Regions from separate parts of the Streptomyces sp. NPDC052036 genome, predicted to be linked through region 4. Evidence: riboswitches for the same ligand, from Rfam matches in the RefSeq annotation. Region 4 holds a riboswitch; each other region holds the start of a gene.

Region 1 (7,457 bases), on a different contig from region 4:
GCGACCAGGATCCGGTCCGGCCCCGCCCACTCAGCCCGCGACATCGAATCCCTCTCCCGTCAGCGCCACGAACGCGTCCTCCAGGGAGGCGCGTTCGATGCCGAAGCCGCGGACACGGACTCCGGCGGTGACCAGCGCGGTGTTCACGTCTGCCGGTTCGCCCTCCGGGGGATCCGCCGTGACCCGGCCCTCCCCCACGACCACGTCGGCGACGCCCTGTTCCTTCAGGACGCGGGCCGCCTCCGTCACATCAGGTGTGGTCACGACGAGACGTCCGCGTGCCCCGGCCGCCAGGTCCGCCACCGCGCCCTGCGCGATCAGCCGGCCCTGCGCCATCACGGCGGCGTGCGTGCAGACCTGTTCGATCTCGTCGAGCAGATGGGAGGAGAGGAAGACGGTCGTGCCCTCGGACGCCAGTTCCCTGACGAGTGAGCGGATCTCCCGCATGCCCTGGGGGTCGAGGCCGTTGGTCGGCTCGTCCAGGACGAGGAGGCGGCGGGGCTGGAGCAGGGCGGCCGCGAGGCCCAGGCGCTGCTTCATCCCCAGGGAGTACGCCTTCGCCTTCTTGCCGGCCGCCGCCGAAAGACCCACCCGCTCCAGCGCGGCCTCGACCCGTGCGCGCCGGGTGCGCGGGTCGGCGGTGGGGTCGGCGGAGTCGTAGCGCAGCAGGTTGTCGCGTCCTGAGAGGAAGCCGTAGAGCGCCGGGCCCTCGATGAGTGCGCCGACGTGCGGGAGCACGGCGCGCGAGGCGCGGGGCATGGGCCGCCCCAGCACGCGCGCCGTGCCCGACGTGGGCTCGATCAGGCCCATCAGCATGCGGATGGTGGTGGTCTTGCCCGAGCCGTTCGGCCCGAGGAAGCCGAAGACGCTGCCCGCCGGGACGGTCAGATCGAGCCCGTCGACGGCGAGCTGCCCGCCGTGGTAGCGCTTGGTGAGGGCACGGGTGGCGATGACCGGGGTCTCCTCGGCACCCGGGGCCTCCTGGTGGCCCGGGCCACTCATCGTCGCCCCGGAACCGTGCGACTCCCCTTCCCTGGCGGGCAGTTCCTCCATGGACTCTCCTGCTTCCCCTGCTCCCCTGCTCCAGCCATCCGTGTCGCGCGGGGGACTACTTCCCCGCGTTGGCCGCCTTCACCAGCGCGTCCTTGGTGACCGCGCCCGCGTACACCTTGCCGTCGTCCGTGATCAGGGCGTTGACCAGACGAGTCGAGAAGACCGTGCCCGAGCCGAACTTGCCGTTGACGTGGTCGCCCAGCGAACCCAGGAAGCCGGCGAACGCACCGTCCTTGGACGCGCCGCCCTTGGACGAGGTGTCCGAGGGCATGCCGCCCTTGCTGCCGCTGTCGAGGACGACGATCGAGTTCCAGCCCTCGCCGATGGTCTTCGGCTCGGTGCCGGGCACTGCCTTCTCGGAACCGCGCGCCGCCTTCCAGTCGCCGTGCGCCGACTTCTCGGTGCCGTGGGACGGCGCCTTGCCCTCGCCCTTCAGGTCGTCGCCCTGGGTGACCTTGGTGCCCTTGGGCGGCGTGAAGGTGAACGTCGACGCGGCCGGCCTGGTGAACGACACCTCGGTGAAGCCCGCGTCGACGACGGCCGCGCCGCCCGACGCCGGGGTCAGGGTGAACTTCAGCGGCAGCCCGGTCTTGGCGTCGACCGCGATGCTGATGGCGCCGACCGTCGTACCCGACTGCTTGGGCCTGATGAGCAGCTTGTACGCGTCCCGGCCCGCGACCTGCGCCGTGCCGTCGACCGTGACCGACGTCGTCTTGTCGGCGGCCTTGAGGGCCTCCTCGGCCAGGTCCTTCGGCGTGGCCGACATGTCCTCGGGCGCAGCCTTCGTGCCCTTGTGGTCGCCCGCGCCGGTCGTGTGGTACGCCTCGTCGGACCCGCTGTCGTAGGCCCACACCTGGTCGCCGTTGCGGATGACGCTGTACTCGGCGGCCTTCTCCATGAGGGAGATCTTCTGCTTGTCCTCGCCGTCGGCGGCCACGCGCACGGTGTGCGTGCCGGAGGCCAGCTCCAGCAGCTTGGCGCTCGGGTCCGCGGCCGAGCCGCTCTTGCCGCCCGTCCCCTGCGAGAGCGCGCCCGAGGCGAGGCTGTTCTCCAGGCCGCCCAGGTTGGGCAGGCCCAGGTCCGTGCTGATCTTCACCGTGCCGGACATCTGCTGGACGTCCGACTTGGCGATCTTCTCGATGAGCTGCTGGGCGCTGATCTTCGGCAGGTCGGGGTCGCCGGATCCGGCGAACGCCGGAACGAGCCCGATGGTCGCGGCCGCCACTCCCACCACCGCGACCGGGACGACGTACCGTGCGGCGGTGCGCCGCCCGTCGCGTACGTCCTCGGCCTCGCCGGCGGGCGTGCTGCCGTCGGATTCGTACGGTGCCATGTGTGCCTTACCTCCGTCGTCGGCGGCGGCCTACCGTCCGTGCCCTGGTCCACCCCTGTGCCGCCATTGTCACCCGAACTCCTTCGAGGTGGTGTCCCCCATCTGACCAAATCGGCCCGGCAGAAGCGTCAGCCCGCGGGCTCAACTCCGCGTAATCCTGCGGTATGACATCGCGGGGGGGCACCTGCCCCGACCCGTAGGGGTTCTACGGGGAGGGCGCCGCCCGGGCGGTTCGGGATACGGGTACGGAGCCGGTCTCGGCCTGGACCCGATCCACCCCTGAGGCCCAGGTCATACGGCTTCCGAGACGGACGGACATACGGGTCCCCCTGCGAGCCCCTGCGAGGGTGACGCGCGAGCGGCGTCAGCCCACCCGGTGCACCACCGCGTCGCACAGCTCCACCAGAGCCGCCTTCGCACCGCACTCCGGCAGCGGGGCCAGACCCGAGCGGGCGTCCTTCACATAGCGGACCATGTCGCGGCGCGCCTGCTCCAGGGCCGGGTGAGCGCGCAGCCGGGCGAGGGCCTCGGCGTGCCGGGCGTCGTCCGTGAGGTCGGAGTCCAGCAGCTCGCACAGGGCGATGTCCTCGGCCAGCCCCATGCGCTCCGCGCGCTCGCGCAGACGCAGCACCGGGAGGGTGGGGACGCCCTCGCGCAGGTCCGTGCCGGGCGTCTTCCCGGACTCGTGCGAGTCCGACGCGATGTCCAGGACGTCGTCGGCGAGCTGGAACGCCACACCCAGCCGCTCGCCGTACTGCGTGAGCACGTCCACGACCGTCTCGTCGGCACCCGACATCATCGCCCCGAAGCGGCACGCCACCGCCACCAGCGAGCCGGTCTTGCCGCCGAGGACGTCAAGATAGTGCTCCACGGGGTCACGGCCGTCCCGCGGACCCGCCGTCTCCAGGATCTGACCGGTGACCAGGCGCTCGAACGCCTCCGCCTGGACCCGGACCGCCTCGGGACCGAGATCGGCCAGAATGTGCGACGCCCTCGCGAACAGGAAGTCACCCGTGAGGACCGCAACCGAGTTGCCCCAGCGGGTGTTCGCGCTGTCCACCCCGCGCCGCACCGCGGCCTCGTCCATCACATCGTCGTGGTAGAGGGTGGCGAGGTGGGTCAGCTCCACGACCACGGCCGAGGGCACGATCCCTGGCGCGTACGGGTCACCGAACTGCGCCGCGAGCATCACGAGCAGCGGCCGGAACCGCTTCCCGCCCGCACGCACCAAGTGCTGTGCGGCGTCCGTGATGAAGGGCACCTCACTCTTGGTGGCCTCGAGCAACCCTTCCTCGACAGCCGCCAATCCGGCCTGGACATCGGCTTCCAGAGCCTGGTCCCGCACGCTCAGCCCGAACGGCCCGACGACGGTCACGTGGGGTCTCCTGTCTGCTGACGTCTGCTGACGGTCACACGGTCGGTCTCAAGGACGGTCACTTGGTCGATGACGCCGTACGTCGACGTCGCTCATCGAGTTTGTCGATCTGTCGCCGCCATCACTCAAGTCAGCGTATCCGGTCACGTTTCGATCACCACGAGCGCCCACTGTTCCAGGCCGGGCGGTATCGGATCGCGAACGGTATGTTCTTGACCATCTGATACGAACAGACATTCGCTGACATAACCGAAAAGCACGTTTTACTACCTGAATCACCCCATTTACCCCTCAGGCCCACAGGCGCCAGGCACCCCTTCAACTCCCCCGCACGCCACCACCCCGCTCCCCGGGCGCCTCTTTTCGGCCATCGAATGCCCCCCTGCGACTCCCTCACGCCCCTGCGCCTCCGTCACGCCCGGCCGCCCTCGCACGCCGCGCCCGCCGACCGGAGACCCACCCCGCCCGACCGGCACACCCGAAGAACTCCCCTTACGGGCAACGGAGTCCGGGCCGCACCAACGGCCCCACCCGCCAGACAGGTCCGAGTCGGACCACAGAGAGGGCAGTCATTTTGTCCGAATTAAGAGCTTATATGGTGAAGTGATGGTGACAACCACGGAAGCGGAAGTGAAATAGCTCACGTGCTCGACATGCGGGTCGCCGCAGGCGCGCCATCAACTCCGGCTTTGCTAATGGCAACTTGAGCCCAGCTTAACAATCTGGATCACTGACATTATTCCCCCACTTCAAGGTCAATTCGGACGGACTGTGACGTGCAGGCTTGTTCCCGACATGTGCTGTCGCATACCTTCCCCTCGATCCGAGCGGAACGCCGAATCCTGCCACCGCTCAGGAGCCCATCGACCCATGACGGCAGGAGCGGGGGACCCAGGTAAGCCGCCGATCCGGACACCACACCGGAACGGCTAGGGGTGTAGCCGTGGCCTCGGCATCGAGGACACAGCCGGGCACCTCCCCGCCCGAACCCGACAGCTCACCTCGCAGGCGCAGGAGAGGAACGCGACATGTCCGCTTTCGCACTGCCCGCACGCCGTCGGGATCGTGGCTCCAAGGCCACCCGTCTCACCCGTGCCCTCGCAATCGCGGGGACGGGTGCCGCCCTTCTCGCCCTGCCGGTCATGGGAGCGACCAGCGCTTCCGCCGCGCCCGGCAAGCCGGGGAACGTCACCTCCGCCACCGTCGTGAAGACCAGAGGCACCACCCTCGACAGCTGGATCCGTCAGTCGCTGGACGTCATGGCCCAGCACGGTATCCCCGGCACGTACAACGGCATCTACCGCAACGTGATGCGCGAGTCGTCCGGCAACCCGAGGGCCATCAACCTCTGGGACTCCAACGCCCGTAAGGGAATCCCCTCCAAGGGCCTGCTCCAGGTCATCGACCCGACCTTCGCCGCGTACCACGTACCCGGCACGTCGTTCGATCCCTACGACCCGGTGGCGAACATCACGGCCGCGTGCAACTACGCCGCCCACCGGTACGGCTCGATCGACAACGTCAACAGCGCGTACTAGGAGGCCTGTCGGTCGCCTACCGGTGGGAGCCTGACGCCCGACCGGTAGGCCCGGCAGCCGATCAGCGGGCCTGGTGACAGCCGGCGGACCGCCGGTCGGCGCTGTCGGCCGGCGGCCGATGGCCGGCGAAGAGTCGTTCGAGGACGACGGCGATGCCGTCGTCCTCGTTCGACGTGGTGATCTCGTCCGCCACGGCCTTGAGTTCGGGGTGAGCATTGGCCATCGCCACCCCGTGCGCGGCCCAGTCGAACATCGGGATGTCATTGGGCATGTCGCCGAAGGCGATGGTCTCCGACGGACCCAGCCCCAGATGGCCGGCGGCCAGTGCGAGCCCCGTCGCCTTGGTGACGCCGCACGGCTGGAGCTCCACGGTGCCGGGCCCGGACATGGTGACCGTCGCCAGGGAGCCCACCGCCGCGCGGGCCGCCGTCGCCAACTCGTCGTCCGACAGCGCGTGATGGCGCAGCAGTACCTTGCTGATCGGCTCGCACCACAGGTCGTCGCGCCGCTCGACCCGTACCGCGGGCAGGGTGGGGTGCGGCATCCGGTAGCCGGGTTCGATGAGCGTGAGCCCGTCCACCCCGTCCTGGTCCACGGCCGCGTACACCTGCCCCACCTCGGCCTCGATCTTGCCGAGTGCGGTCTCGGCCAACTCCCGGTCCAGCGTGACGGAGAACAGCAGCCGGTTCGTGCCGGCGTCGTACACCTGCGCGCCCTGCCCGCACACCGCGAGCCCCGTGCTGCCGAGGTCGTCGAGCAGCGGCCGCACCCTGGGCGCCGGACGCCCCGTCACGACGAGGTGCTGTGCGCCTGCCGCCGACGCTCGCGCCAGCGCGGCCCTCGACCGGTCGGAGAGCGTGTCGTCGTGACGCAACAGCGTTCCGTCCAGGTCAGTGGCGATGAGTGAATATGCGAGGGGTGCGGCCATGATCAGAGAATACGGATGGAACGCCCCGGCGACTCGGCGCGAACCGGACGACGTCCGGTATCCCGTGTCCACCGAACTCCCGTAACACGGAACCCGAGTTGCCCAGCGCCGTCCAAAACACGAGGGCGCCCCGCCCCAGCACACCCCGGCCCGGCGCAGGACCCGTACTGGCCCCGTCCTTCGGCCCCGTGCCACACCACGGGCCCACCCGGCGCGCGGCAGCGCCTCGCGCGGCCGGTGCACGCATCGGGCGCTCAGGCGCCCGCGTCCAACAGGCGGCGCCCCAGCGCACGCACGGCCTCCCGGAGTGCGTACGGCTGCACGACGCGGAACGGCGCATAGATCACGAGAACGGCGCCTGGATCACGACCAGTTGTTCCGCCGCGTACCGCTCGGGCCCGCCGGCGGTGGCGACGGGACGCGACGCGGGCAGAACCCGCCCCACCGCCCTTGACCGGGCCGCGGCCTGCGCGGCATGACCCCATATGACGAACCGGTGCTCCTGGAACCGCCGGCCGCGGGTGACGAGACCGACACACCTGGCCCTGGGGGAGGAGGACTCCTTCTCCCGCCGCATGTTCGGGCGCGAACTTGGACCGCCCTGGGACGCGGTGGACCTGGAGGCCGACCCGGACCGGGAGTGGCGCTCCGCCGCGCAGGACTCCCCCGAGCAGTCGTACGCGCTGTGGCGGCAGACGGTGGCGCGTTCCCGCGCGCTGCTCGCGGAGGCCTTGGAGGGCGGTGGCCTGGACCGCCCGGCCGCGGGCAGCCGGCCCGCCGACCGGACGCCCGGTCTGCGACGCGTCCTGATCGACCTCATCGAGGAGTACGCGCGCCACGTGGGCCACGCCGATCTCCTCCGCGAGTCCATCGACGGCCGGGTCGGAGAGGACCCGCCGCAGTGAGCGGCGTCGGAGATGACCCCCGCGGTGCGCCGGATCAGCCGGTGCTGTGACCGGGCACGCCACCGGGATCGACGAACCGGCCCGCCTCACCGACGAACCGGCCGCCTGCGACGGCTGGGCTCACCCCACCGACGCGCCGGGGCGTGACGATGCCACAGCCCCAGCCCGTCGTCCGTCTGTCCCCGGCTCCGCCCCGCGCCCTCAGCCGTGCGCCGACGCCAGATGTTTCGCGAGCCGGGGAGAGGCGAACTCCGTGCCGCACACGAAGCGCATCACCGGCCCGTACGAGGACGCCGCGGGCAGGCCCGTGAAGTACAGACCCGGC
Region 2 (7,457 bases), on a different contig from region 4:
AGTACGTCGGCTGCGACGTGGAGACGATCTGCCTCGGCCAGGCGGCGTCCGCCGCCGCGGTGCTGCTGGCCGCGGGAACGCCCGGCAAGCGGTTCGCGCTGCCCGGCGCTCGGGTGCTGATCCACCAGCCGTCCCTGCCCGAACCCGTTCAGGGGCAGGCCAGTGATCTGGTGATCCAGGCCGAGGAGTTGATGCGCGTACGCAGGCGGCTGGAGGAGATGCTCGTACGCCATACGGGGCAGAGCCCGCAGCGGATCGCCGCCGACATCGAGCGGGACACGATCCTCGACGCACCGGCCGCGGTGGAGTACGGACTCCTCGACCGCATCATCCCGAGCCGCAAGGCGTCACGCGCCGCGACCGACGCGAGGTGAGCCGCCCATGCTGCCGCCCGAACTGCCGCCGCTGCCCGCACTGACCCGGGCGGAGGCCGAACTGATCGACCGTTATCTCGACGTCGTCGACCTGCTCGGACGCATCAACCCCGGGCACTCCGGGGACACCTACCGGGGACTGCGCGCCGCCCAGGCCCTGGCGAGCAAGGCCGCTGCTCTGCGTGACGCCTTGACGCTCATGCACCAGCGCGGGGAGCACGAACTGCACGGCCCCACACTGGCCCGGGCCCTGCGCGTCCTCGACGGCGAGCGCCGCACCTCCCGTGTCGCGGTACCACCGGGGCTGGAGTGACCAAGGCGTGCGGGGGCCGGCGGGGCCGGACTGACGGACGGTGATCTGCGGTGCGCCCGTGCGGAGTTGGCCACGGTCCGGTCGGCCCCCGTACCCGGCTCGCGCCGTCGGCCCTGCCCCTGGACCCGCGACACAAACGGACCGAATGGCGTACCCCCGGCCGGCGTAGCGACTGCTCCGTCCGGGAGCCGGGAGAATGTGGGCCAAGTGCAGGGCAGCCAGGGCGTCATGCGTTGCTCCGCCGCAGGTCCAGGCCTCGTCGGTCCCCTCAACGGCCCGCGCTCACAAGGGTGTCCAGCCGAACGGGTGAGTGGTGAGTAATGCCACAAACCCCCGGTTCCGTTGTGATTTTCCGACATCCCTGGGTGAAGATCCCTTCCTGACGACAAGCCCCCGCCACCGCGGCGGGGCGGTCCGGGCGGACGCCGAATCCTGCCGCCGCCCGGATGACCGGTCGACAGGAGTGGATCGGCAGGAGTGGAGGACCCAGCAAGGCGGGCCGCCGGAGAGATCCGGGGGTCCTTGGGGTGAAGCCGCGCAAGCGGCCGGGCTACTTCGCCAGCCCGAATCCGACAGGTCATCCTTCACAGGCGGCTGACGAAGGGTTGCGCATGACTGCGCTCAATCGTGTCCCGTCGCTGCTGACCCGGGCCGGCACCGCCTCGGCCCTCACTCTCGCCGCCGTCGGCGGCAGCATCGCGGTCCCGGGCGTCGCAAGCGACGCTGCGGCAGCGACACCGGCGACCAAGGCGCTCCAGGTCGCGGCGTCCAAGAAGGGCGCCCCCTACAAGTGGGGGGCCACCGGACCACGCCGCTTCGACTGCTCGGGGCTCACGCTCTACGCCTACAAGAAGGCCGGCAAGGCCCTGCCCCGCACGGCAGCGGGTCAGTACAACAAGACGCACCATGTCTCCGCCTCCCACCGCAAGGCCGGTGACCTGGTGTTCTTCCACTCCGGCCGAAGCGTCTACCACGTGGGCATCTATGCCGGGAAGGGAAAGATCTGGCACTCCCCGAAGACCGGTTCCGTCGTACGGCTGGAGAAGATCTGGACCAAGAGCGTCTGGTACGGCCGGGTCAGCTGACCCGGCGGGCGGGGTGACGGCACGGGCGCCGTCACCCCGCGGTCGGGGCGCCCGTACGGCCGCCCCGGTGGCGTGAAGAGGGTCGCAGCGGTTACTCGTTGACCATGGCCGACCGACCACCCCCCGAGGCACGGCACGAGACACCGCTGGAGCGCGCTGACCGCAACTTCGCCGAACTGCTGCAGGAACTCCGCGTCACCCAGACCGGGGTGCAGATTCTCTTCGCGTTCCTGCTGACCCTCGCGTTCACCCAGCGCTTCCCGACCCTCGACACCGCCCAGCGCATCACGTACGTCACGACCCTGCTGCTGGCGATGCTGGCCGCGGCCCTGTTCACGGCACCGGCGGCACTGCACCGGATGCTCTTCCAGAAGAACGTCAAGCCCGTCATCGTGCGGATCTCCTCCCGGCTCGCCGCCGCCGGGATGGTGGTGCTGGCCTTCGCCTTCACCGGCTCGGTGCTGCTGGTGGTGGACGTGTCGCTGGGCCGCACGGCGGGCATCGCGGCCGGCGCGGGAACGCTCCTGGTGTGCACGGCCCTGTGGCGCGTCCTGCCGATGTTGGTACGGCACGCGGTCATCAGGCCAGGAGCGGCTCCAGGAGAAGCACCAGACCGAGCGCCGTCAGAGCGCCCCCGGTGACCGCTTCCAGGGTCCGTGCGGTCCGCGGCCGGCGCAGACGGCGGCCGAGCCGGTCCACGAGCAGCGCGACCGTGGGGAACCACACCAGCGAGACCGCGAGCACGATGAGTGCGAGCACCAGGGTCCTCGGCATCGCGGGGCTGCCCGCGGGCACGAACTGCGGCAGCAGGCTGAGGAAGGTCAGGGACGCCTTCGGGTTGAGCGCGTTGGTCACGAAGCCCTGCCGCAGCGGCCGCCCCCGGGGCACGTCCCCCGCCGCCCGGTGCTCGTCATGGCCGGGGACCGGCCCCGCGGGTGCCGCGACGGGAGCGGAGGCCTCGCGGCGGCGCAGTCCCCAGAGGGTCCGGGCGCCCAGATAGAGCACATAGCCGCCGCCGAGCAGTTGCAACGTGCGGAACAGTCCGGGCACGGCCACCAGCACCGTGGCGACCCCGGCGACCGCCAGCGTCGTGTGGATGAGCAGCCCGCCCGCGATGCCCAGGGCGCAGACGACGCCGGCGCGCCGGGAGATCAGAGCGTTGCGTACGACGACCGTGAAGTCCGCGCCCGGCATCGCGACCATGCCCGCGGCCACACCGGTGAAGGCGATGAGCTGTGTGTCCATGCGGACCACCCTGCCGCCCTCGAGCCTTCAGCAGGTATGTCGAATATCCTGGGTGAGCCTTAAGCATCTCTTTAGGGCTTGAGCCTTGAGCATCTCTTTCAGGGCTGCCTCGACCGGCAGGGGGATGTGTGTACGACGCGACACGGCTCGCGGCGCTGGTGGCGGTCGCCGAGGCCGGTTCGATCACCCGGGCCGCCGAGCGTCTCGGCTACACGCCGCCCGCGCTCTCCCAGCAGCTGGCCAAGCTGGAACGGGAGGCGGGCACCGCGCTGCTCGTACGCCATCCGCGGGGCACACGGCTGACCGGGGCCGGCGAACTGCTGGTGGTACGGGCGCGGCGGGTGCTGGACGAGTTGGAGCGCGCCCGGCACGAGCTCGCCCGGCTCACCGGCCTCAGGGGCGGCACACTGCGGCTCGGGACCTTTCCCACTGCGGGCATCCATCTGCTGCCGCCGGCGCTCAGCGCGTTCCGCCGGGCCTATCCGGACGTGGAACTGGCGGTCGCGGACTACGACCCGCCGGCCGGGGTGCACGCGGTGGCGGCGGGCGACATCGATCTGGCGCTGACGCACACCTACGAGCCCGCCGAGCCCGTACCGCTGCCGTCGTCCGTGTCCCTGGAACCCGTACTGACGGAGGAGCTGGTCCTGGTCACGAGCCCCGGCCACGTGCTGAGCGCGGAGACGTCGCGGCTGCCGCCCGCCGAGCTGGCCGGGCAGCCGCTGATCAGCATGGCGCCGCAGCATCCGGCACGGCGGGGCGTGGAAGCCGCCCTCGCCGCCGCCGGGGCCACCCCGGCGGTCCTGGTCGAGACGCCGGGATACGCCGTGGTGTGCGCACTCGTCAGTGCCGGTCTCGGGGTGGCGGTGGTGCCGGAGATGGTGGCCAGGACCACGGCGACCCCGCTCGGGGTACGGCCCCTGGAGCCGGGCACCCTGCGTCGCACGATCTCGGTCGCGCACCGCACCGACGAACCGGCACCCGCGGCCGACGCCTTCCGCGCTCTGCTGCGCGGTGCCTTCGGCCGAGCGACGCGGCACAGCTGAGAGGCCGCCGGCCGTGCACCGGGCGGGACCCGTCCGGCGTCCACGGCACGGCGCCGGGCGGCCGGGCCACCCGGCGACAGGGTCGGACACCCGCTCCCGCCGCGGTCAGGGATCCGGCTGGGCCGCCGCCGAGACCGACCGCACGGGAATGGTCCACGGCAGTTCGATCGCGACCGTCTTGCCGCCCTCCCGGGTGGGCCGCACGGTGAGCGTCCCGCCGTGCTCGGCGGTCAGGCAACGGACGATCACCATGCCGCGACCGTTGTCCTGCTGGACGGAGGCGGGCAGTCGCTTGGGGAAGCGCGGGTGGCTGTCCGTGACGCCGATGCGCAGTAATTCCTCCCGCGCGAGCGCGATGTCGACCGTGAACGTCGGTGACTGCCCGAAGGTGTGCTGCACCGCATTGGTCGCCAGTTCGGACACGATCAAGCGGAGGGAGTCGGCGACTTCGGCATCGTTCGGCAGACCCCATTCCGTGAGAATGTCCGAGACATATGTTCGGGCGGCGGAGACCGAGGCGGGATCGCTCGGCAGAGTGACGGATGCTTCCTGATGGTCTGCCATGGCGACGTCGTCCCTTTCCACGGGACCGGAGTCCGACACGGAGCGGTCTGTTCGAGAACGGTCCCGGACTTGGTGCTGCGCGCCAGACTGCCATCACCAGGGCCCTCCCGAGTGTCATCCCCCGAGATATGCATATATCTGTCGCCCGAAGCGGTGAACTCTCCGACGACCGACCGTATTCGGGAGGCCCTCGGGGTGATGCTTTACCGTCGCCTACCGTCGCTGTGAAAACCGCGCCCCGGGCGGAGGGAGTCGGCCATGCAGTACGGACCAGCGGTGCGCCGCCGCAAACTCGGCGCCGAATTGCGGGGCCTGCGCGCCCGGGCGGGTCTCACGAGCGGTCAGGCGGCCGCCTGTGTCGGCTGGCACCAGTCGAAGGTGAGCCGGATCGAGACGGGATCCAGCGGGGTCAAGCCGCGGGACGTAGGACTGCTGCTGGACGCGTACGGCATCGAGGATCCCGAACTGCGGGAACTGCTGCTGGTGCTGGCGGGCTCGGAGGACGGCGACGGCCGGCAGAACTGGTGGCACGCGTACCGCGGGGTGCTGCCTCCGGCCTATCGCGACTTCATCAGTCTGGAGTCACAGGCGAGCGGGATGCGCACGCTGGAGACCTCGGTGGTGCCGGGGCTGCTGCAGACGCCGGACTACGCCCGGGCCGTCACCCGGGCCGCCGTGGGCACCCTGGAGGACACCCAGCTGGACGCCCTGGTGGAGGTGCGGCTGGCCCGTCAGGAGGTACTGCGCGCGGATCCGCCGCTGCGGCTGAGCGCCGTCTTGGACGAGGCCGTGCTGCGCCGGGGGGTCGGTGGGCCCAGGACCATGACGCGGCAGCTGCGGCGGCTGCTGGACGCGGCCCGGTTGCCCCATGTGCGACTACAGGTGCTGCCGTTCGCCGCCGGGGCGCATATCGGAATCACCGGGCCTTTCGTTATCTTCTCCTTTCCGAGCAGATCCGATCTGGATGTAGTCGTTCTCGACCACTTGACGAGTAGCCTCTACCTCGAACGGAAAGAAGACCTCCAGGCCTACTGCGAGGCCTTCGACACCCTTCGGATCCACGCCCTTTCGCCCGAGGACACGTTGGATTACATCGCCGCGTTGGCGGGCGATGCGTAAGGAGGCACCATGTCAGCACCGCCTCGGCACATCCCCCTCAGTACCTCACTCCACGGCGCAAGGTGGCGACGCAGCAGCCGCAGCACGGGAATGAACAACTGCGTCGAGACCGCCCGACCGGGCACCGGCCCCTGGCAGGGACTGGTGGCCGTGCGCGACTCCAAGAACGTGACCGGCCCGGCCCTGCTCTTCACCCCCGACGCCTGGAAGGAGTTCCTGACGGGGCTGAGCTGATCCTCTCCGCTCGACTCGGGCTCTTTTGAGCCATTTTCGAGTCGATTCCCCCCTCGCGTCCGAACGTTTTCCCCCACGTCCGACGGAGTACTCCGCTCACGGCTCCGTACCGCTCATCCGCGTACGACGAGCGACGCACGGCCGTCCCGCCGACTCACGGTCGCGTCTCGCCGATCACGCGCACGGCGTGCTCGATCTGCCCGTCGGTGAGATCCGCACGGGCCGTCAGCCGAAGCCGTGAGATGCCGTCGGGCACCGACGGCGGACGGAAGCAGCCGACGGCGACCCCCGCCGCCCGGCAGTCCGCCGCCCAGCGCACCGCCAGTTCGGGAGAAGGGGCCCGCACGGAGATGACGGCGGCGTCCGGGCGCACCGCCTCATGGCCCTCGGCCGTGAGGCGGGCGTGCAGGGTCGCCGCCACCGTGCGGGCCCGCTCGGCACGCTCCGGCTCGCGGCGCAGCAGACGCAGCGCCGCCAGCGCCGCACCCGCCGCCGCCGGGGCGAGCCCGGTGTCGAAGATGAACGTCCGCGCCGCGTTGACCAGATGGTCGATCACCGGCGCCGGGCCGAGGACCGCACCGCCCTGGCTGCCGAGCGACTTCGACAGCGTCACCGTGGCCACCACGTCCGGCGCGCCCGCGAGACCGGCCGCATACGGAGCGCCCCGGCCGCCGGCCCCGAGCAGGCCGAGCCCGTGGGCATCGTCGACGATCAGCCCGGCGTCGAACTCCCGTGCCGCCTGCGCCAGTCCGTCCAGCGGTGCCGCGTCGCCGTCCACCGAGAACACCGTGTCGGAGACCACCACGGCGGGCCCGCGATGAGTGCCGAGCGCCTTGCGGACCGCCTGGGGGTCGGCGTGCGCGACGACCTCGGTCGTGCCGCGGGCGAGCCGGCAGCCGTCGATGAGCGAGGCATGGTTTCCCGCGTCGGAGACGACGAGGGAGCCGTGCGGCGCGAGCGCGCTGACCGCGGCGAGATTGGCCGCGTAGCCGGAGGAGAAGACGAGCGCCGCCTCGAAGCCGCAGAAGTCGGCGAGCTCGCGCTCCAGTTCGCCGTGGAGTTCCGTCGTTCCGGTGACGAGCCGGGAGCCGGTCGAGCCGCCGCCCCACCGCCGGGCCGCCTCCGCGGCGCCGTCGGTGATCTCAGGATGGCGGGACAGGCCCAGATAGTCGTTGCCGGCCAGGTCGAGCAGCGGGGAGTCGGCGGGCCGGGGACGCAGCGTCCGGACGAGTCCGGCCCGGCGGCGCGCCCGCGCCTGTTCGTCGATCCAGCCGAACGCCATGGTCCCTCCGGGGCATTTGTAGGCAGTGCACAGACACTAGCGGCACGACCAGCCACCCAGGGTGTGGCAATACCCACACGTCGAACGGTGTCTGTTGTGCAAACTCTCCTTGGCCCGGAACGCTCCCGTAGGACAGGATCGGCTCTCATGGACCTGCTGAACACGCTGGTGGACAAGGGGTTGCGGCGCGAGGTG
Region 3 (7,457 bases), on a different contig from region 4:
TGCGGGACGGGACGCTGGTGGACGACTTCCTGGTCCGGGAGGGGGCACGGGCGGTGCATGTGCTGAACGCGCCGTCGCCCGCAGCCACCGCCTCGCTGCCGATCGGGCGGGAGGTCGCACGCCGGGCCCTGACGGTGCTGGACCGGGAGTGAGCCACCACCCGCCACCCGCGATCCCTGGGCACGCCGCCACCGCCCGCCCCCCTCGACGGACCGGGCAGGCTCCCTTTCACCGGGCCCGGCAAGCTGTCACCGCGCTCCCCTTAAAATTGATGCCACTGTGTCTGACTCTCTGAATTTCGCCCCCGAAGACCCCGAGGCCACCGCCGGTGGCCGGCTCCAGCGCATCCCCGGAGCCTCCCCGGACCGCAGCAGGGCCAAGGGGGAGCCACGGTTCCCCGGCGGGCCGAAGGCCGATCCCGCGGGGTCCCACTTCGAGCGGCGGATCCGGAGCTTCCAGCCGCGGCGCAGCCGGGTGACGGCCGGGCAGGCGGACGCCCTGCAGCGGCTGTGGCCCGTGTGGGGCCTGGACATCGACGGGCAGCGGACCGTGGATCTGACCGAGCTGTTCGGGAACCCGCGGCCCGTGGTGCTGGAGATCGGCTTCGGCATGGGCGAGGCCACCGCGCGGATGGCCGCCGACGACCCGGGCACCAACATTCTCGCCGTCGACGTGCACACCCCCGGCCAGGGCAATCTGCTGGCTCTCGCCGAGCGGAACCACCTGACCAACCTCCGGGTCGCGAACGGCGACGCGATCATCCTGCTCCGCGAGATGCTCGCGCCCGACGCGCTCGACGGCCTGCGTGTCTATTTCCCCGACCCTTGGCCCAAGAAGCGTCACCAGAAGCGGCGCCTGATCCAGCCGGAGTTCCTCTCGCTCGCCGCCGCCCGCCTCAAGCCGGGCGCGCTGGTGCACTGCGCGACGGACTGGGAGCCGTACGCCGAGCAGATGCTCGAGGTGCTCACCGCGCACCCCGGCCTCGAGAACACCCAGCCCGAGGGCGGTTACGCGCCACGTCCCGCATTCCGTCCGCTGACCCGTTTCGAGGGTCAGGGGCTGGACAAGGGGCATGTCGTGAACGACCTGCTGTTCCGGCGCGTACAGCACCGGGACCAGCCCTCCGCCGGCGACTGAGCGCCCCGCGGGCCCGCCGGGCACCGTCGCGGGCGGCGCCCCTGTCTCGTTAGGGTCGATTCCGTGGCCACCTGTCCCCCGTATCCGATGCGTCCCGACGGCAACGCGGGCGAGGGCCGGCATCCGCACTGGTGGCAGCGTCGGTGGGTGCGCTACGGTGCGCCGGCCACGCTCCTGGCGCTCTCCGGCCTCGTCATCCTCGCCCTGGTGCGGCAGCAGACGGGCACCGAGGGGTTCCTGGTCGGACTGGGACTCGCGGTGCTGCCCGTGCCGCTGTTGGTCGCCGCGTTCCGCTGGCTGGACCGGGTGGAACCCGGGCCCTGGCGGAACATGATCTTCGCCTTCGCCTGGGGAGCATGTGCGGCCGCGCTCATCGCGATCGTCGCCAACAGTTTCGCGACCCGGTGGATAGCCACCGCGACCGCCGACCCGCACAGCGCCGACACGCTCGGCGCGACCCTGATAGCGCCGATCGTCGAGGAGTCCGCGAAGGCGGCGGCCGTACTGCTGGTCTTCCTCTTCCGCAGACGGGACTTCACCGGGATCGTGGACGGGGTGGTGATAGCCGGGGTCACCGCGACCGGCTTCGCCTTCACCGAGAACATCCTCTATCTGGGCACGGCCTTCGGCACGGACCAGCTCAGCGGCGGGCGGGGCCTCGCCTCCGTGACCGCCGCGACCTTCTTCGTCCGGGTGGTGATGGCGCCCTTCGCGCATCCGCTGTTCACCGTGCTCACCGGCATCGGATTCGGTGTCGCGGCGATGTCGGCGGAGCACCGGCGGGCACGCCGTGTCCTGATGCCGCTGGGCGGGCTGCTGCTCGCCATGGGCATGCACTCGATGTGGAACGGATCCTCGTCGTTCGGCGAGTACGGGTTCTTCGCGGTGTACGCGTCCTTCATGGCGCCCGCGTTCGCCCTGCTGACCTGGCTGGTGATCTGGACACGGCAGCGGGAGCTGAGAACGGTGCGGGAGGAGCTTCCTGCGTACGCGGCCACCGGGTGGCTGGGGCCGGCGGAACCCTTCGTGCTCGGCTCCATGCGGGCGCGCCGGCTGGCCCGGCAGTACGCGCGGCAGCACTTCGGGAAGGCGGCGGCACGCTCGGTCGCGGAGTACGAGGCGTATGCGACGTCACTGGCGTTCCTGCGGCACCGGGGGCGCCGCGGCCGGGCGGGAGCCGACTTCGGCGAGCGGGAGGGTGAGCTGCTCTCCGCGCTGTGGGCGCGGCGTGCGGTGGCACGGCCTGCGCTGGCGCACGCGGCGCACACGACGGCGCCGATGCCTTTGCCGGTCTGGCCCGGCTACGGCTACGGCTACGGGTACGGGCACGTCCCGTGGTACCCGGCGCCGCGGTACGGGCCGACGACGCCGTATCCCGCGTATCCCGCGTATCCCTCGCACAACCCCTATCGGCCGTAGAGCCGAGGGCTGTCCCGGATGCGGGGACAGCCCTCGTCGGATGCCGCGTTTACGCGGACGCCTCGGTCAGCCTGGCCAGGTCCTTCTCCGTCAGGGTCAGGTCCGCCACCGCCAGCAGCGCGGGCAGCTGCTCCACCGTGCGGGCGGAGGCGATCGGGGCCGCGACCGTCGGCTGGGCCGCGAGCCACGCGAGGGCCACCGTCGGGATCTGCGCGCCGCGCTCCTGCGCGACCTCGTCGAGGGCCGCGAGCACATGCCGGCCGCGCTCGGTCTCCAGGTACTTGCCCGCGCCCTGCGCGCGCGCCGAGTCCACGGTCGTGCCCGGCCGGTACTTGCCGGTCAGGAAGCCGGACGCGAGGGCGTAGTACGGGACGGCCGCCAGGCCCGCGCGGGCCGCGACGTCCTGCAGCGGGCCCTCGTAGGTGTCCCGCGAGACCAGGTTGTAGTGCGGCTGCAGCGCCACGTACCGGGCCAGGTTCTCGCGCTCGGAGAAGTCGAGGGACGCCTGCAGGCGCTCGGCGGAGATGTTGGAGGCGGCGATGGCGCGCACCTTGCCCGCCTTCACCAGTTCGTCGAGCGCGCCGATGATCTCCTCCACCGGCACCTCGGGCTGGTCGAAGTGCGTGTAGTAGAGGTCGATGTAGTCGGTGCCCAGGCGGCGCAGGGAGGCGTCCGCCGCGGCCTTGATGTTGGCGGCCCCCAGCCCCTGGTACTCGGGGTGCTGGCTGACCTTGGTCGCAATGATCACGTCGGAGCGGTTGCCGCGCGCCGCGACCCACTTGCCGATGACGGTCTCGGACTCGCCGCCCTTGTTGCCGGGTGCCCACGCCGAGTAGACGTCGGCCGTGTCGACGAAGTTGCCGCCGGCCGCCGCGTAGGCGTCGAGCACGGCGAAGGACTGCGCCTCGTCGGCGGTCCAGCCGAAGACGTTGCCGCCGAGGGAGAGGGGGAAGACCTCGAGGTCCGAGGAGCCGAGCTTGCGAAGGGAAGTCATGTGCTACTTCAGCACTCGATCCGGAAGTCATTATTCCGGTCGGAGGCTGTTCCACATGGGTGAATTCCGGCCTGCCGGGTTCCGGCCGGAAGGACGTGGACACGCCTGACCGGCAGCCCTGACATCGGGGGTTGTCGCCAGGACCGCCGGGGTTCAGGAAGTGGCACGCGCCGGGGAGAAGGGCGCGGACGCGGATGTCAGGGGTTGACGCCCTTGCTCTGCAGCCACGCCATCGGGTCGATCGCGCTGCCGCCGCCCGGGTGGACCTCCAGGTGCAGATGCGGCCCGGTGACGTTGCCGGTCGCGCCCACGCGGCCGATGACGTCGCCCGTGGAGACCTTCTGGCCGACGCTGACGCTGATCGACGACTGGTGGCAGAACCACAGCTCGGTGCCGTCGTCGAGGGTGAGGACCGTGCGGTAGCCGTACGAGCCCGCCCAGCCGGCCTGGGTGACGGTGCCGCTGTGGATGGCCTTGATGAGCGTGCCCGTGGGGGCGGCGAAGTCGAGGCCGGTGTGGTAGCCGGAGGACCACATGGCGCCGGCGTCACCGAAGCGCGAGGTCAGGGTGTACGAGGAGGTCGGCAGCGTGAACTGCTTGGCCAGTTCTGCCAGTCGGGCGGCCTCGGCCTTCTTCTTGACCTCCGCCGCCACCGCCTTCTTGGCGGTGTCCTGGGCCTTGGCCGCCGCTGCGGCAGCCTTCTTCGTGGCGGCGTCCTCGGCGGCCTGTGCGGCCGCCGCGGCGATCCGGTCCTGCTGGGACTCGGCCTGCTGCATGATCCGGCTGCGCAGCGCCTCGCCCGCGTCCTCGGTGCCCGCGGCGGAGTCGGCGGTGCTCACTCCGGCGGCGCTCAGGGCGGTGGCGGAGCCCTCGGGGGCGCTGGTGTCCTCTCCGATGAGCTCCTTGGCCGAGTGGGTGACCGAGGAGAGATCGGGGAGGGATATGGGCACCGGCGGCTTGCCGGTCTGCGCGGTGGCCATGCCGCCCGCGCCGACCGCGGCCATCACGCCAACGCCCAGAACGGTGGAGCTGCGGGCGAGTCCGCCGCCGCGCTGCTTGGTGACGCGGTGCCGACCGCGGACGGGGCGGACGGAATCCTCGGTGGGATTCCACTCCTCCCAGGGGCCCTCGTCGGGGCGGGACGCAAAGCCGATCGTCTGCGTGCCGCTGGGAGCGAACGAGGTGCTCTCGGCAGGCCGGTTGGACGCCACGTGGGCGCACTCCTTTCCTTCCGTTTCGCCTACCGGGTTAGCTGACGGGTTCGGAGCAGGAAGGTCTCCTACGCGCGTATACCAACCGTTTTGACACGGCGATATCCGCTCGATTCACCCCAAGGTGGTGGTTCCCCGGCTCCCTCGCGGGATTCGGCACACGGGCACGGAGCCGCCTCTGATGACGGCTGGGACGACCGCGCTGCGTTATCGAACGTTAATAGACGCCAGGCCTGGATTCCAAGCTCTTCGGACAGATCATTAACGCTTCTGGCCAGGACTTTAACGACAGGAACGGTGGAAAACGGGCGAGTTGACCGCACCCCATCCACCCCATCCGTTCTGACGGTACGTCAGTTGTTATGCGAGAGAGGCCCCCTGCTCACCCACCGTGACAAGGGTCGGACGTTCAGCGGTGTTTGGCCCTTCGACGGGTTCAGGGGTGCCTGGCCCTGCGAGGGGTTCAGGGGTGCTCGGACCGGCGCACGGCGAGCAGCGCCATGTCGTCCGTGGCCTGACCGCCGGTGTGGCGGGCGACGTCCTCCGTGACGGCGGCCAGCACGGCGCCGGGCGTGGGCAGAACCCGGCCGACGAGGCGGCCGACCGGATCGTAGAACTCGCCGCGCACGTCCCGTGCCTCCGAGACGCCGTCTGTGAAGAAGAGCAGCGTCGAACCGGGCGGGAAGTCCCACTTCTCCGCGCGGTCGGGCCCCAGGGCGAGGTCGCCCATGCCGAGCGGCAGCGCCGGCTCGCGGGCCTCCAGTTCGCGCAGGGTGCCGTCCGGGAGCAGAAGCAGGGGGGCGGGGTGCCCCCGGTCGACGATCCGCACGACGCCCTCCTCCCCGTGCGGGATCTCCGCGAGGACCGCGGTGGTGAACTCCTCGTCGGTGTCGGGACCGTCCCGGCGGATGCCCTCGCGCGACAGCGCCCGTTCCAGGCGCTGGGCGACGGCCTCCAGCGTGGCCTCCTGCTCGGCGGCCTCCCGAAAGGCGCCGATCACGACGGCGACCGCGGCCACGGCACCCGTCCCCTTGCCCCGCACGTCCCCGACCACGAGCCGTACACCGTGCGGTGAGTCCTGGACGGCGTACAGGTCGCCGCCGATATAGGCGTCGGCCTGCGCCGCCTCGTACCGGGCGGCGATCCGGAGCCCCCCGATCCGCGCGGGGGGCTCGGGCAGTACGGCGCGCTGGGCGGCCTCGGCGATCCGGCGGGCGGAGGCGAGGCGTGCGTCGTTGCGGCGTACGAGCACATTGATCAGCACGGCGGGTACGGCGGCCGCGGCGGTGGTGACCGCCTCGGTGGCCGCGCCGGACGACCCTGGCACGCCGAGCCCGAGGTGCACGGCCAGGACGGCGGCGAGGGCCGCGGTGCCGGTGACGACGGTGCCGCGCAGCGATTGCAGGGGCGCGGCGACGAGCGGGGCGGCGGTGAAGAGAGGGACGGCCGGGAAGACGGACGGGGTCAGCCGGCCGCAGCAGACACCGAGGCCGATGAGCAGCGCGGGCAGGGCCCGCAGAAACGCCCGCGCGCACGAACTCCGCCGGCTCTCCGCCGAGCCGGGCTCCGGGGGCCGGACGTGCTCGGACCGATCGTGGGGTTGACCGTCGGGCCGATCCTGGGGTTGACCGTCGCGTCGGCCCTCGGGCCGATCGACGGGCCAGGCGTCCGGCCGGTCGGCGGGCCGTTCGCTGTCCTTCGGGGGAGGGTTCACGGCCGGGCCGCCGCTGGTGTCTTCGTGCGGGATGTCGCTCCCCTCGTACGGAGTTCCGGGCCCTGGCCCGCTGTCCTGCTCGTCGCACGGCGCCTCGATCCGCCACGCGCCACCTTGCTGAACCACCCGTCCAGGCTTCCCGCAGGACGGGCGAGGGGCGACCGCTGTGGGCCGACCGGCGTACACACCCTGTGGACGGGGATAGGTGAGGCCCCGGGCGGGAAGGGGGAGGAGTGGGTGAAGAACACAGAAAAAACCGAGGGCCGGAACCCTTTCGGATTCCGGCCCTCGGCCGTCAGTAGCGGGGACAGGATTTGAACCTGCGACCTCTGGGTTATGAGCCCAGCGAGCTACCGAGCTGCTCCACCCCGCGTCGGTGATTCCAGTGTACGCCATGCGCAGGACACGAAGCACACAGGTTTACGTCCGCGGGGCTTCACCAGCGTTTCCGGCCGTCAGCGGCCTTCGTCCGGGGACAGCAGGTGGGCGTTCGGGGCCTTGGCCCGCTCCCCGTACTCGGGCAGCACCACCACATCCGCCCCCTCCGACGTCAGCAGACCGTTGCCGTCCGCCGCCGCCACGAACGTGTCCGGCTCACGCCAGGACGTGACCACCCGCCGCACTCCGGCGTCGAGGATCAGCCGGGCGCACGGCGCGGGCCGGGAGGCGCGGCGGGCGCACGGCTCCAGGCTGCTGTAGACCGTCGCGGTGGCCAGGCGCGGATCCGCCGGGTCCAGCTTCGCCAGGGCCGCCTCCTCCGCGTGCACCACCGGGTCCCCGCCCTCCCGGGAGTGCCCCCGGGCCAGCTCCGTTCCGTCGGCCGCGACGATCACCGCCCCCACGCTGAAGGCCGTCCGGGAGGGCGGGCACTGCGCCGCCAGCTCGCACGCGGTCTCCAGCCAGTGCCGGTCCGCGGCGGAGGCCGACCCGCCGGTGCCGGGCGCCGTGGGCGCGTAGCGCATCAGCACGACGTCCCCGACCG
Region 4 (7,457 bases):
CGCCGAGGAGTTCGCCGCCGAGCTGGAGCGCTGCGGCGCCACCCTCGACTCGCACGCCGACCACCCCGGGGTGCGGCTGTCCCTCGAAGTGCCCGTCTCCCGCCTCCCGAAGGCGCTCGGGCTGCTCGCCGACGCCCTGAGGGCACCGGCGTTCGACGAGAGCGAGATCGAGCGCCTGGTGCACAACCGCCTCGACGAGATCCCGCACGAGATGGCGAACCCGGCCCGCCGCGCCGCCAAGGAGCTCTCCAAGGAGCTGTTCCCGGCGTCCTCGCGGATGTCGCGCCCGCGTCAGGGCACCGAGGAGACGGTCGAGACCATCGACGCGGCCGCCGTCCGCGGGTTCTACGAGCGGCATGTGCGGCCCTCCACGGCCACCGCCGTCGTGGTCGGCGACCTCACTGGCGTCGACCTCGACGCGCTCCTCGGCGACACCCTCGGGGCCTGGACGGGGGAGGCCGCCAAGCCGCGCCCCGTGCCCCCGGTGACCGCCGACGACACCGGCCGCGTGATCATCGTGGACCGCCCCGGGGCCGTCCAGACGCAGTTGCTCATCGGCCGCGTCGGCGCGGACCGCCACGACCGGGTGTGGCCCGCACAGGTGCTCGGCACGTACTGCCTCGGCGGCACCCTGACCTCGCGCCTGGACCGCGTCCTGCGGGAGGAGAAGGGCTACACCTACGGTGTGCGGTCGTTCGGCCAGGTCCTGCGCTCCGCGCCCGACGGCACCGGCGCCGCGATGCTGGCCATCAGCGGCTCCGTCGACACGCCGAACACCGGCCCGGCGCTCGACGACCTCTGGAAGGTACTGCGCACGCTCGCCGCCGAGGGGCTGACGGACGCCGAGCGCGATGTCGCCGTGCAGAACCTGGTGGGTGTGGCGCCGCTCAAGTTCGAGACCGCGGCCGCCGTCGCGAGCTCGCTCGCCGACCAGGTCGAGCAGCACCTGCCGGACGACTACCAGTCGACGCTCTATCAGAGGCTCGCCGACACCGGCACGGTCGAGGCCACGGCCGCCGTCGTGAACGCCTTCCCGGTGGACCGTCTGGTGACCGTCCTGGTCGGTGACGCCGCGCAGATCGAGGAGCCCGTCAAGGCGCTCGGCATCGGCGAAGTGCACGTCGTACGGGCCGAGTAGACGCTCCTGGCAGGCGTCCGGAACGGCGACGTTCCGCAGGGGCCCTGGTGACGTCCCCCGTCATCAGGGCCCTTCTCCTTGGGTTTTGTCCGTATTGCCATAGAGGCTGCCCCTCTGCCCTGTGGGATGCGCTACAAACCCCACGCTCGGTTTGCCGGGGGACAGAGGGCCCTTCTAGCGTCTGTCGGGCTGTTCGTCAGGCAGTGCGCCGCACCCGCGGCACCGGACAGTCATCGCCGAGTCCCCGTACGGCGCGAGCCAGGGGAGCCGGGGACCCACCTTCTCTCGTCGCCTTCGCGGCCGGAGGGGCCCGCTCTCGTCGCCTTCGCGGCCGGAAGGGCCCACGCAGTCCCTGGGGTGAATCGGGCGCCAGCCCGTAGGAGACCTTCCTGCTCCGAACCCGTCAGCTAACCCGGTAGGCGAGAGGGAAGGAAAGGACCAGCCACTTCATGGCGTTCACCTGCGCCACCGGGAAGCACCGCCGTCCGAGCCGTATGCAGCGTACGGCCACGAACGCGATGGGCGTCGCGGCGCTCACCACCACCGGGGCCATCGGCACCCTGGCCGCCCCGGCTTTCGCCGCCGGGCACCCCGTCGAGGAGACGGGACTCATGCGGGCCGTCACCCTCGGCGACTCGGTCGCGGCGAAGATCGACGCTCAGGCCGCCGCACAGAAGCAGGCCGCCGACCAGAAGAAGGCCGCCGAGGCCGCGCGCCGGGAGGCGGCGGAGAAGGCGCGCAAAGAGCACGAGGCCAAGGAGCGCGCCGCCCGCGAGGCCGAGCGTGAGCGGCTGAACGCGTTCGTGGCGCCGATCTACCACTCGTACGTCTCCACCGGCTACAAGACCGGCGGCTCCCTGTGGTCCTCCGGCGCCCACACCGGTATCGACTTCCACGCCGCCACGGGCACGCCTGTCCACGCGGTCGGCTCGGGCACGGTCGTGGAGATCGGCTGGGGCGGCGCGTACGGCAACCAGATCGTCATCAAGATGAACGACGGCACCTACACGCAGTACGGCCATCTGTCGTCCATCGGTGTCTCCGTGGGCCAGCACGTCACCCCCGGCGGCCAGATCGGCCTTTCCGGGGCCACGGGCAACACGACCGGGCCGCACCTCCACTTCGAGGCGCGCACCACCCCGGAGTACGGCTCGGACATGGACCCGGTCGCCTACCTCAGGTCGCACGGTGTGAACGTCTGACCGCCGGCCGCCGCACGGCGCCCGTGAAGGTGACGGCCCCGGCCCCTCAGCCGGGGCCTTCGTCGTTTCGAACTCCTGTCTGTCCAAAAAATATCCATGGATTCCGGCCTGCCGTCGGAAATTCCGGCGCGCTGCAATAGAGTCGGCTGGACACACGTCGACCGGGGACGTTTCACGGGGATTAAGGCGGTGGTCGGGCATGCGTATTCCGGCGCACTCGGTATGCACGGCGATCCGTGACGACATCGTCGCGGGTCTCTACGAGCGCGGCAGCCGGCTGACCGAGGAACTCCTCGCCCGCCGCTACGGCGTCTCCCGCGTCCCCGTCCGCGAGGCCCTGCGCACCCTGGAGGCAGAGGGCTTCGTCGTCACCCGCAGACACGCGGGCGCATGTGTCGCGGAACCCACCGAGCAGGAGGCCGCCGACCTTCTGGAGATGCGGATGCTGCTGGAGCCGCTGGGGGCCGCGCGCGCCGCACAGCGTCGCACCGAGGCCCATCTCAAGGTGCTGCGCGGCCTGGTCAGACTGGGTCAGGAGCGCGTCAGGAGAGGCCCCAGCGAGGATCTGCGCTCGCTGGGCGGCTGGTTCCACGAGACCCTGGCACAGTCCTGCGGGAGCCCCGTGCTCGCCTCGACGCTCGGTCAGCTACGGCACAAGATCGCCTGGATGTACACGGTCGAGGCGCCGGTCAGCCCCGTGGAGTCCTGGGCCGAGCACGGCGGCATCGTGGACGCCGTCGCGCGCGGCGACAGTGAGCGGGCGCGCGCCATCACGGCACTGCACACCGAGCGCGCGACCGCCGCGCACCGGCTGCGTCTGCCCGGCGCGGGCGACCGCGCGGACCGAGTGAGGACTTCGCAACATGCCGTAAACGTGTCGGGAGCCCGGCATTAACACAGGCGCCGTATACAAAGAGGGATATTCCGCGAAGCCCATTTCGGCTGCCCTCGTTCTCGCGTGCCCCGATAAATCCGGCGTACGTGATTTCCGGGTGCGGTGCGGAATTCTCGCGACCGCGCCGAATTTCTCGCGCGCGCCGGGTGGAGATGCCGCCCTCGGGGCCGCGAAGCCCGCCGGGTCCGCTGCCGGGAGACGGCGAAAGCCGCGTCCCTCAGGGGTGACGCGGCTTTCGTGACCGGGGTGTCCGAAGGGTCAGACGGTCTCCGGGAGCTCCTCGAGACCCTCGGCGACCAGCTTGGCCAGACGGTCCAGCGCGGCGTCCGCGCCGTCCGCGTCGGAGGCCAGGACGACCTCCTCGCCGCCCTGGGCGCCCAGCCCGAGGACCGCCAGCATGGACGCGGCGTTGACGGGGTTGCCGTCGGCCTTGGCGATGGTCACGGGGACGCCGGACGCCGTTGCCGCCCGGACGAAGATGGAGGCGGGACGGGCGTGGAGGCCCTCGGCCCAGCCGACGTTGACGCGGCGCTCAGCCATGTGTTGCTGCCCTTCGGTTTCAGGGTTGTCTAGACCAGTTTTCCATATGGTGAAGGGTTCCCGGACCGGACGGAAGCCCCCTCCCCGGAGGGTCCGCATGCTGGACGGTCCGCGCACGGTTCCCCCAGCCTGCCTCGCGTCGTCGCCGGACGCGAGCCGTACTCTGGGGCCCATGCAGACCGCGTCGGACCGGCATGAGTACCCCGCCCACTGGGAGGCCGACGTGGTGCTCCGCGACGGCGGCACCGCACGCATCAGGCCCATCACCGTTGATGACGCCGACCGCCTCGTCAGCTTCTACGAGCAGGTCTCCGCCGAGTCGAAGTACTACCGCTTCTTCGCGCCGTACCCACGTCTGTCCGCCAGGGACGTCCACCGCTTCACGCACCACGACTTTGTGGACAGGGTGGGACTCGCGGCCACGATCGGCGGCGAGTTCATCGCCACCGTACGCTACGACCGGATCGGCGCCGACGGCATGCCCGCCTCCGCGCCCTCCGACGAGGCCGAGGTCGCTTTCCTCGTGCAGGACGCGCACCAGGGACGCGGGGTCGCGTCGGCCCTCCTCGAACACATCGCGGCGGTCGCGAGGGAGCGCGGCATCCGCCGGTTCGCCGCCGAGGTGCTGCCCGCCAACTCCAAGATGATCAAGGTGTTCACGGACGCCGGGTACCAGCAGCAGCGCAGCTTCGAGGACGGCGTCGTACGCCTGGAACTGGACCTGGAGCCCACCGACCGGTCGCTGGCCGTGCAGCGGGCGCGGGAGCAGCGGGCCGAGGCACGGTCGGTGCAGCGACTGCTGGCCCCCGGCTCGGTCGCCGTGATCGGCGCGGGCCGCACACCCGGGGGAGTGGGCCGCAGCGTTCTCGACAACCTCAGAGACGGCGGGTACACCGGCCGCCTGTACGCGGTGAACAAGGCCTTCGAGGAGGACCGCAAGGAACTCGACGGGGTCCCCGCCCACCGCTCCGTCCGCGAGATCCCCGAGCCGGTGGACCTCGCGGTCGTCGCCGTCCCCGCGGAGCACGCCCCCGAGGCCGTCGCCGAGTGCGGCGAGCACGGGGTGCAGGGCCTGGTGGTGATCTCCGCGGGATACGCCGAGAGCGGGCCGGACGGACGCGAACGCCAGCGGGATCTGCTGCGCCTCGCGCGGTCGTACGGGATGCGGATCATCGGGCCCAACGCCTTCGGGATCATCAACACCTCACCCGACGTCCGGCTCAACGCCTCCCTCGCGCCCGAGATGCCGCGCACCGGGCGCATAGGGCTGTTCGCCCAGTCCGGCGCCATCGGCATCGCGCTGCTCTCACGGCTGCACCGGCGCGGCGGAGGCGTCACCGGGGTCACCGGTGTGTCGACCTTCGTCTCCTCCGGGAACCGGGCGGACGTCTCGGGCAACGACGTCCTCCAGTACTGGTACGAGGACCCGGAAACCGATGTCGCCCTGATGTATCTGGAGACCATCGGCAGCCCGCGCAAGTTCAACCGGCTCGCACGGCGCACGGCCGCCGCCAAGCCCCTGGTCGTGGTGCAGGGCGCGCGACACGGAGGCGCCCCCCAGGGCCACGCCGTACGCGCCACGCGGCTGCCGCACGCCACGGTCTCCGCGCTGCTGCGGCAGGCCGGGGTGATCCGGGTGGACACGATCACGGAACTGGTGGACGCGGGGCTGCTGCTGGCCCGCCAGCCGCTGCCCGCCGGGCCCCGGGTGGCGATCCTCGGCAACTCCGAGTCGCTCGGCCTGCTGACCTACGACGCCTGCCTGACGGAAGGGCTGCGCCCGTTGCCGCCGCTCGACCTGACGACGGCGGCATCGGCCGAGGACTTCCACCGGGCGCTGACCGCGGCGCTCGCCGACGACGCCTGCGACGCCGTCGTCGTGACGGCCATCCCGGCGGTGGGGGAGGCCTCGGCAGGGGACGCGGCGCTCGCGCAGGCCCTCCGCTCGGCCGCCGCGGCGGCCCCCGCGAAGCCGGTGCTCGTGGTCCACGTCGAGCTGGGCGGGCTCGCCGAGGCCCTGTCCGCCGCGGCCAGCACCTCGCCCCAGGGCCGGCGCACCGACCTCACGCGCCCGGCGGGACCGCCGCCCGCCACGGTTCAGGCCCCGTCGGACGCCCGTCTGATCCCCGCCTACCCCGCCGCCGAACGCGCCGTCCGGGCACTGGCGGAAGCGGTCAGATACGCCCAGTGGCGACGCGACACCGCCGAGCCCGGCAAGGTGCCCGAGTACGACGACATCGACGAGAAGGGCGCCGCCGCGCTCATCGGAAGGCTGCTCGCGCGGGGCCAGGGCCTCACGCTCGGCACCGACGAGACCTGCGACCTGCTGGCCCGGTACGGCATCCACGCCCGCAGGGCCCTGCCCGCGCCCACCCCCGACGCCGCCGCCCGGGCCGCCCTGGCGATCGGCTACCCGGTCGCCCTCAAGGCCACCGCGCCGCATCTGCGGCACCGCGCCGACCTGGGCGGGGTCCGCCTCGACCTGGCCGACGAGGAGCAACTGCGGCGCGCGTACGCCGAATTGAGCGACCTGTTCGGGAGGCCGGAGGAGCTGCGGCCGGTCGTCCAGGGCATGGCACCACGCGGCGTGGACACCCTCGTACGGGCCGTGATCGACCCGGGGGCGGGCGCCGTGCTGTCCTTCGGGCTCGCCGGGGCCGCCTCGCAGCTGCTCGACGACATGGCGCACCGCCTGATTCCGGTCACCGACCGCGACGCCGCCTCTCTGGTCCGGTCGATCCGGACGGCGCCGCTGCTGTTCGGCTGGCGCGGCTCCGCCCCCGTGGACACACCTGCCCTCGAGGAGCTGATGTTGCGCGTGTCACGGCTGGTCGCCGACCACCCCGAGATCGTCGCGGTCACCCTGGAACCGGTCGTCGTCTCCCCCCGCGGCCTCAGCGTGCTCGGCGCCTCCGTGCGCCTCGCGCCGCCGCCGGCCCGTGGCGACCTCGGCCCGCGGACCCTCCCGCCGTACTGAGCGGTGACGAGCGGTGCCTCGCAGTCAGTGCGTCCCCGTAGGATGGACGTCATGGCCAAGACCAGTACGACGACCCAGGGTCTGCGCGCGGCGATCGAGCGCAGCGGCTACTACCCGGCTCTCGTGGCCGAAGCGGTGGAAGCCGCGGTGGGCGGCGAGCCCATTCGGTCGTACCTGGTCCACCAGGAGACCACGTTCGACGCGAACGAGGTCCGTCGCCATGTCACCGTCCTGGTCCTCACCGACACCCGCTTCATCGTGAGCCACACCGACGAGCAGGCCGCGGACGACACCTCCCCGTCGCCGTACGCCACGACGTCGACGGAGTCGGTGAAGCTCGGCCGGATCTCGTCGGTCGTCGTCAGTCGCATGGTCGCCAACCCGGAGTCGTACACCCCGGGCACCCTGCCCCGCGAGGTCGTGCTGACCATCGGCTGGGGTGCCGTCTCCCGTATCGACCTGGAGCCCGCCGCCTGCGGCGACCCCAACTGCGAGGCGGACCACGGGTACACGGGCAGCTCGACGGCGGACGACCTCAGCCTCCGGGTCAGCGAGGCCGGGGACGGCCCGGAGACGGTGCGCCAGGCGCTCGCCTTCGCGCAGTCCCTCTCCGAGGCGACCGCGGATCTGAACCACTGATGGCACTGCCCACCTGGGAGGACCACCCGGAGCCGCTCGCCGCCGGGTCCGCGCCTCTGCCTCAGT

What was found. Region 4 has a riboswitch for cyclic di-AMP ahead of AB0L95_RS03355 (M23 family metallopeptidase). Riboswitches for the same ligand answer to the same signal wherever they lie in the genome.
Positions count from the first base shown of each region.
Region 1: another riboswitch for cyclic di-AMP. It lies ahead of AB0L95_RS15610 (transglycosylase SLT domain-containing protein); the one in region 4 lies ahead of AB0L95_RS03355 (M23 family metallopeptidase).
Region 2: another riboswitch for cyclic di-AMP. It lies ahead of AB0L95_RS18040 (C40 family peptidase); the one in region 4 lies ahead of AB0L95_RS03355 (M23 family metallopeptidase).
Region 3: another riboswitch for cyclic di-AMP. It lies ahead of AB0L95_RS39280 (M23 family metallopeptidase); the one in region 4 lies ahead of AB0L95_RS03355 (M23 family metallopeptidase).

Region 1 covers NZ_JBFAWW010000009.1:84,145-91,601, forward strand. The annotation lists gene AB0L95_RS15590 (ABC transporter permease) at 1-44, opposite strand, end outside; gene AB0L95_RS15595 (ABC transporter ATP-binding protein) at 31-1,002, opposite strand; gene AB0L95_RS15600 (sigma-E factor regulatory protein RseB domain-containing protein) at 1,109-2,386, opposite strand; gene AB0L95_RS15605 (polyprenyl synthetase family protein) at 2,751-3,761, opposite strand; cyclic di-AMP (ydaO/yuaA leader) riboswitch at 4,585-4,785, shown strand; gene AB0L95_RS15610 (transglycosylase SLT domain-containing protein) at 4,790-5,299, shown strand; gene AB0L95_RS15615 (HAD family hydrolase) at 5,361-6,227, opposite strand; gene AB0L95_RS15620 (DUF664 domain-containing protein) at 6,749-7,132, shown strand; gene AB0L95_RS15625 (FAD-dependent oxidoreductase) at 7,334-7,457, opposite strand, start outside.
Region 2 covers NZ_JBFAWW010000011.1:163,358-170,814, forward strand. The annotation lists gene AB0L95_RS18030 (ATP-dependent Clp protease proteolytic subunit) at 1-374, shown strand, start outside; gene AB0L95_RS18035 (hypothetical protein) at 382-687, shown strand; cyclic di-AMP (ydaO/yuaA leader) riboswitch at 1,101-1,295, shown strand; gene AB0L95_RS18040 (C40 family peptidase) at 1,299-1,772, shown strand; gene AB0L95_RS18045 (DUF6328 family protein) at 1,877-2,413, shown strand; gene AB0L95_RS18050 (LysE family translocator) at 2,352-3,017, opposite strand; gene AB0L95_RS18055 (LysR family transcriptional regulator) at 3,146-4,063, shown strand; gene AB0L95_RS18060 (ATP-binding protein) at 4,169-4,627, opposite strand; gene AB0L95_RS18065 (helix-turn-helix transcriptional regulator) at 4,886-5,746, shown strand; gene AB0L95_RS18070 (DUF397 domain-containing protein) at 5,756-5,980, shown strand; gene AB0L95_RS18075 (8-amino-7-oxononanoate synthase) at 6,135-7,262, opposite strand; gene bioB (biotin synthase BioB) at 7,410-7,457, shown strand, end outside.
Region 3 covers NZ_JBFAWW010000058.1:12,577-20,033, forward strand. The annotation lists gene lhgO (L-2-hydroxyglutarate oxidase) at 1-152, shown strand, start outside; gene trmB (tRNA (guanosine(46)-N7)-methyltransferase TrmB) at 346-1,137, shown strand; gene AB0L95_RS39270 (PrsW family intramembrane metalloprotease) at 1,201-2,556, shown strand; gene AB0L95_RS39275 (aldo/keto reductase) at 2,606-3,550, opposite strand; gene AB0L95_RS39280 (M23 family metallopeptidase) at 3,748-4,761, opposite strand; cyclic di-AMP (ydaO/yuaA leader) riboswitch at 4,773-4,930, opposite strand; gene AB0L95_RS39285 (PP2C family protein-serine/threonine phosphatase) at 5,225-6,601, opposite strand; tRNA gene AB0L95_RS39290 (tRNA-Met) at 6,775-6,848, opposite strand; gene AB0L95_RS39295 (dihydrofolate reductase family protein) at 6,931-7,457, opposite strand, start outside.
Region 4 covers NZ_JBFAWW010000001.1:705,555-713,011, reverse strand. The annotation lists gene AB0L95_RS03360 (pitrilysin family protein) at 1-1,138, shown strand, start outside; cyclic di-AMP (ydaO/yuaA leader) riboswitch at 1,363-1,575, shown strand; gene AB0L95_RS03355 (M23 family metallopeptidase) at 1,588-2,340, shown strand; gene AB0L95_RS03350 (GntR family transcriptional regulator) at 2,540-3,235, shown strand; gene AB0L95_RS03345 (HPr family phosphocarrier protein) at 3,494-3,775, opposite strand; gene AB0L95_RS03340 (GNAT family N-acetyltransferase) at 3,948-6,752, shown strand; gene AB0L95_RS03335 (DUF5998 family protein) at 6,795-7,391, shown strand; gene AB0L95_RS03330 (nucleotide pyrophosphatase/phosphodiesterase family protein) at 7,391-7,457, shown strand, end outside.